2 regions of the Paenibacillus sp. FSL R5-0810 genome follow, and region 1 is predicted to be linked to the other one. Evidence: riboswitches for the same ligand, from Rfam matches in the RefSeq annotation. Region 1 holds a riboswitch; the other holds the start of a gene.
The links. A riboswitch is a leader RNA that binds a small molecule or an ion and turns the genes downstream of it on or off. The one in region 1 is predicted to bind cyclic di-AMP.

Region 1 (3,223 bases):
CTTTCCCTTCCGAAGTCGCTTTTCCATTTTAGCGGAAACTCCCACCAAGCCGAAGGAATGTCCTCTTCGCATGATGCGACCTTTTTTGCATATGAGTTAAGGTAGAGCGCATTTTACTCCGAGAAGAGGGTGAGGCATGCATGGACGGGACCGAGCTTTACCGGAAAGTCGTGTTGACGGTGTCGGGGAACCGGCTGGTGAAATGGCTTTCGATTCGTTACGGCAAGAAACTAGCGGGCAGATTCATTGCGGGAGATACGCTGGAAGAGGCACTCGATGAGATCGAAAGGCTGAACGGGAAGGGAATCCTGGTAACGCTGGACCATCTGGGAGAGGGCATTACTTCGCTGACGGAGGCTTCGGCCTACCGGGAGGAATATATTCGGCTTGTGGAGGGCATCGCCAACCGGGGAGTGCAATCGAACGTATCCCTGAAGCCGACGCAGATGGGCTTGGCGCTCGACCCGCAGGCAGCATACGAGAACATTAGAACGGTGGTCCGGGCGGCCCAAAGGCATGGCAACTTCGTACGGCTGGACATGGAGGACTCGCCATTCACGCAGGCCACGATCGATATGACGCTGCGGCTTCATAAGGAGGGGCTGACCAATGTGGGAACGGTCATCCAGGCCTATTTGTACCGGTCGGAGGAGGACGTCCGGATGCTAATGAAGGAAGGGGTGAAACTCCGGCTGGTCAAGGGAGCTTATAAGGAGCCGGGAACGATTGCGTATCAGAAGAAGCAGGAGATCATCGGCAATTATAAAAATTTAATCAAGCTTCAGCTGGACCAAGGAGCCTATACCGCTGTCGCGACCCACGATAACAACATCATCGATTGGGTCAAAGTATTTGCAGAGCAGAACCGGATCAAGAAGGATGCGTTCGAGTTTCAAATGCTGTATGGGCTGCGCATGAAGGACCAGGCCCGGCTAGCGCAGGACGGTTATCGAATAAGATGCTACATGCCGTACGGCACGATGTGGTACCCGTATTTTACCCGCCGCATTGCAGAGAAGCCGGCCAATCTGATGATGGTGCTGAGGAATATGTTCAAGTGATTGGGAAGCGAAAAACCGCTGACGATTTCGGTAGGGAAACGGTACGAAAGGTCGGAAAAAGTAAATTCCGATTTGTGGCCGTTATTTTCTGAAAAAACGTGAAAACAGCGAAGGAAAGCGCGTACATTTGGGAATGGCATTCATTATTGCCATTCCATCGCCTTATATCGCTTTATTGCTAAGAAATGGCGAAATAGAGAGGGATATCGAGTATGGAGAAGATAATCGGGGATGAAGAGGACTTTCCGGATTGCACCTGTTCCATAATACGTTACACGGGTTTTCGTCTGCATTTACTTCCCGAATCGCCGGTCGTATGATACGAACTATGAATTGACCGGATGATTTCCGGAAGCTGGCAGGGCGGCCTGATACCGCCGTGGAAGCCGGCCAGTGTGGGAGCTGCGGCCTTCCATCGGAAAAAAGCGCGTATGCCGGAGACCGCTATGGGGTCCTTCGGCTCGTACTTGCGTCAAGTGCCTCTCACCGCTTGACCCTCGGCCGGGCCGCTTTGACAGTTTTCGAAAACATCAGGGTCAACCATTAACCGAATACATGCAGCTCGCTAGATTCATTTTCGCTGAGTCCTTGAATGAAAAAGGAGCGGGGGAACCAATCGGGAGACGCGATTTCGCGCGTTCTCTCCGGGGTGAATCCCATAGACAAGATAACGGTCTATGGGTAGGGCGACTCTCACGCCCGAATCCGTCAGCTAACCTCGTAAGCGTATCGAGAGAGGCAACGATTGTCGTGACTTGACGAAGCCGCGGTGTTTTTCGCCGTGCCTTTAGGAAGAAGCCGCGGGAAGAGTTCTTCTCCTCCCGAGGCTTCTTTTTTGTTGCCTTCTCCGACGGACACGAGGAGGAGAACGTATGGAAAAACAGCAAGACACGATTCTGATATCCGCGCCGACCAAGGCCGGAGAGGCATTCATCCGCCAATTGCTCTTAAGGGAGATCCCGTTCGCCGTTCTGGCAAACAACCCTGCAGAGGGGGAGAGGGCGAGCAGGCTCGGATGCAAGGATGTCATCATGCTCGACACGAGAGACGAGCAGACCTGGGTGCTTCCCGAACGGCCGATCGGCAAGGTGTTTCTGTTCGAGAACAGTTTGAACCTCTGCTGCCGCTACTTGCGAATATGCCGGACATGGACCTCGGCTTCGATCTATGTTATTACAAATTCCGGCAATCCGAGACTGATTTACAGAGGGCTTGGCGCGGATGTCGTGCTGCACACGAATCATGACCGCGTCGATTTCCTGATCGCCGCGCTTTTAGACTAGCTACCGGAAAGAGCTGTTTTTACGGCTTACCGCCAAGGAGGGATAACAATGCAGGATGTATATATGCTGCTTCTGCTAGGTGCAGCCTACGGGCTGTTCCGGCTGTTCATAAGCTGGTGCGGCCGCGTTATTCAAGAATCGGAGGGTGACAGGCCATGACGCTGATTTTGATATTGACCGCTGCGTTATTTTTATATTTGGTTTATGCGCTGATTCATCCCGAAAAATTTTAGGATTCAAACATAAAGGAGGAAGCCGCTTATCATGGGCATCGTACAAATCGCCATCGTCATCCTGGTTCTGCTGCTGCTCGTCAAGCCGCTTGGAACCTACCTCTATCTCGTGTTTCGCAATGAACCCGGCGGCACGGACAAATGGTTCTCCTGGGCGGAACGCCCGATATTTGCCCTCATCGGACTCAAGGAACGCAGGGGGATGAGCTGGAAGGGCTATGCGCTCAGCTTCCTGCTCACCAATATCATCCTGGTCGGAGCAGGGTATGCCATCCTCCGTTTTCAACAGGTGCTGCCGTGGAATCCGAACGGCATCGAGAACATGGAGCCGACGTTGTCGCTCAATACAATGATCAGCTTCATGACCAATACGAACTTGCAGCACTATAGCGGGGAGTCGGGCCTCTCTTACTTTTCCCAGATGGCCGTGATCATGATGATGATGTTCACGTCCGCCGCCACCGGGCTGTGCGTTGCCATCGCCTTTATCCGGGCCGTGACGACGAAAGGCGCTACGGTCGGCAACTTCTTCGAAGACTTCGTGAAGGCCATGACCCGGGTGTTTATCCCGGCGGCCTTCCTTATTGCCATGCTGCTGGTGGCACTGCAGGTGCCGCAGACGTTAAAGCCGACCATGAGCGTAACG
Region 2 (3,223 bases), 320 kb from region 1:
GATTATTTTTTCTCAGCAAGGTACAGCGCGATGTTTGCAATTTCCTCAGGCTTCAGCTGATCCTTAAAGGAAGGCATTCCTTTACGTCCCTTGGTGACTACGTTAAAGATTGCGTTCGCATCCATATGTCCGCCTACTTGATTCAGAGCCGGACCTGCACCGCCCTGGAGCTGATCGCCATGGCAGGAGATACAGCTGGCTTTCAATGTAGCTTCAGCCGCAGCGGCATCCAAAGTAACCTCCGGCATGGTCGGCTTCTCTTCCTGCGCCACCTGCTCCTTGCCTGGAAGCGTAAACATCAGCGCAATAGCCAACGCACATGCGACGAAGAACAGTCCGCTCATGATCCATTTTTGCATCGTCATATCGTCCTTTCTATGTATACTGCACTTTTGCACTTGTCTTCATTATAAACCAACATCCTTACACATCATAGCCAGTTGTGACAAAAAAAGCAATGTTCAAGCCTGCCTTCATAAAAAGTACACAAAATTGTGCTTTTTCATATAGACAAGACTACTATTCCTCATTGGCCATCGGGTCATGCACCATGCAATAAAAAGACGCCATGCCCGTCGGCGTAAGGCGTTCGTACGTATCGGCAATGTAAAAGCCAGCCTTCCGGTAAGTCCGGATAGCCCGTTCATTCCAGGTAAGCACCTCAAGATCAATCTCGTCCGAAGGCCGGCGCCGCTTCGCCTCATCCACAATTGCCTGCACGAACCGTTTACCCATTCCCCGGCCGCACCAATCAGGCCGCATGCCCAGGCCTAGACGCGTAACGCCTGCCATAGGGAATAGCTGGGCAAACCCCCAGAGCTGATCCTGCTCATCCAGCACGGACAGGTATTGCTGCAGGCGGATGCCGGGATCCCCGAATTCCACCCCTAGTCCCTTCATCTGCTCCCAAGGAAGAAAGCCATATATATTATAGGGCGGGGGATAGGACCAGGTGCAAATTTCAGCGGCATGGGCTTCCTGCATGACCACGGTATGAAACGAGGGTAAATTCGCCTCCATCTAAATACTCCTCTCATTCAAAACAATTCCGTTAGAGAGAGAATACATGCTGCTGAGCGGGATTGCAAAGATAATAGCGCAGGGGGAAACGAAACTGAAGCTAAAAAATTTTCGATTGTTTATTCGTATTGCTGTTTAGGTTAATTCTGGAAGGGTAAATAAAATGTAAGCGCTCGGATTGGCCGAATCTTGTTGGTGGCTTTGAGCATACAGAATGAAAAAAATATTTTTGGATTTTCCGAAAAACATAGAACTTTTCCATGGCCTGAAACGTTATAGAGGTATAGACGAAAAATTATAGAAAAAAAGCCGCTGGGTGAGATCGGCACATCTCATGCTCCAGGGCTTATGGACATTCAGAAAAATTACGGTACAGTCAATTAATTGTAGTTCACGGCAAGGGACTTGTACGTGCTTTGGCTCATGATTCTCTTCGCGCCTACATAACGCTTCGCGTAGTAGCTCTGGCTGAGCGGGCTAACGATGACACCGCGCGAGGAGGAAGAATGGGCGAACTTCCCGCCACCGACATAAATGCCAACATGGGAAACGCCTCTGCCGGAAGTATTAAAGAATACGAGATCCCCGGCCTTCAGGTTGCTCTTCGATACCGCGGTACCTACCTTGTATTGTGCTGCAGAAGTGCGCGGCAGGGTGAGGCCCAGCTTCTTGTAAATATAGCTGGTGAATCCGGAGCAATCAAAACCCTTTGTAGTGGTTCCGCCGGTTTTATAAGAGACACCGATGGTTGGTTTGATAACGGTATTCAACTTGGAATCCGCGAAAGCGCTACCGGTTCCAATCGTGAGCGCAAGGGCCAAGCCTAAAGAGATGGCTGTTAACTTCTTCTTCAAAACAAAAAGCTCCTTCCATTGCCTGCGAGGTTAGCTTAAGGGTTCGGTTGAAGGTCCCCTATGATCCCTCTCTAGCGAGATCAATTCACCCAAAACGGATCCCCCGCTTCCCGTATGAAGACGGGAATTCGGCTTTTAAAAGATGTCGATGAACCCAATATGACGTTCCAACATGTTAACATGATGACAATAGTTACAATAAAAATGACAAAGTTGTTACTAACATATTCGTTATTTTAGCAGAGTATTAACAATTTGGCAAACGAGGAAAGTTGTTTTTTTAACAAAAATCCCTGTCCACATTGAAGTGGGACAGGGATTTTGTATAAATCATGGGAGGAGAATGTTGAGGATTCCGGTTGGATGTAGAAGTTATCGTTCGAAATCTATCCTTTTCGGAGGCTGCTTTAGCTTCCGGTTACAACCTTTTTACCACATTTAAACGATGAATGGTTGTTAATGAAATGTAACTTTTGTAACCGTTATGGATTTGAAGCTACGGACGCTCTCCATAAATGATATTGGGAAGAAATTCCCCATATTTGGAAGAGCCCGTTCAGGAAATAGGAGGCTTGCTGAATGATGAGTCCGATTAATCCCGCCCAGACCAGGGACGCCGAGCTGAACAGCAGGAGAATGACAAATGCGGCTCCACCAACAGAAATGGACAGCAGTACGGCCGTTCCCAGCTTGCGTATGAGCGCCGTGACGGATGCGATCATACCGAGCTCTCCGGTATGCCCGAACTGCATATACAGCAGCACAAGGCGAATAACATAGGTATAGAGGAACCAGGCCGCCGCGTAAGGCAGCACCCGGAGCAGCTGGGAAGGCTCCTGAATGGAGCCGAGCAGTGCCGGAAGAGCCTTGGGAATGATCCAGTAACCCGGCGCAACCGTAAGAACAAGCTCGATGAGATAGAACACCGTTACCGATTTCCAATGCTTCCGCATGCCGATGAAGAAGAACAGACCGCGTTCGCCACGGGCCTCCTGGTGGAGGTTGTAGAAGATGCCGGAGCGAATCAGCGGGGTAAGCACCATGCGGATGAGGAGCAGAGCGGCAAGGATCCAGCCGTAGGTATGAACCGTATTGCTGAGCGACAAGCTCATTTCGCCCTCATAGAAGAACAGGAGGCGGCTCAGCTCGTTAGGAGCCGGATCCGGGTACCGCATCAAAAGCGGGACGACGGCGGATTTCACTAGCCTGTACAGACAGTAGCCCCAGAGAAGACGGTACAAGAACAGTAGAATGGAGACGTATAATTGATCTTTAACACTGATCCAGCCTTGGCCTGCATAGCTTTTCATGTGCTCCCCCCTCACCACGACATGCTGCCGAACAGCGTC

Region 2: linked by a shared signal. The riboswitch ahead of MKX76_RS22365 (C40 family peptidase) and the one ahead of MKX76_RS20965 (hypothetical protein) in region 1 are both predicted to bind cyclic di-AMP.

What each region holds. Positions count from the first base shown of each region.
Region 1 covers NZ_JBBOCF010000001.1:4,712,191-4,715,413, reverse strand. The annotation lists gene MKX76_RS20970 (proline dehydrogenase family protein) at 141-1,061, shown strand; cyclic di-AMP (ydaO/yuaA leader) riboswitch at 1,630-1,804, shown strand; gene MKX76_RS20965 (hypothetical protein) at 1,934-2,344, shown strand; gene kdpF (K(+)-transporting ATPase subunit F) at 2,500-2,577, shown strand; gene kdpA (potassium-transporting ATPase subunit KdpA) at 2,609-3,223, shown strand, end outside.
Region 2 covers NZ_JBBOCF010000001.1:5,035,904-5,039,126, reverse strand. The annotation lists gene MKX76_RS22375 (c-type cytochrome) at 3-359, opposite strand; gene MKX76_RS22370 (GNAT family N-acetyltransferase) at 520-1,020, opposite strand; gene MKX76_RS22365 (C40 family peptidase) at 1,401-1,874, opposite strand; cyclic di-AMP (ydaO/yuaA leader) riboswitch at 1,879-2,018, opposite strand; gene MKX76_RS22360 (hypothetical protein) at 2,357-3,184, opposite strand; gene MKX76_RS22355 (M1 family metallopeptidase) at 3,196-3,223, opposite strand, start outside.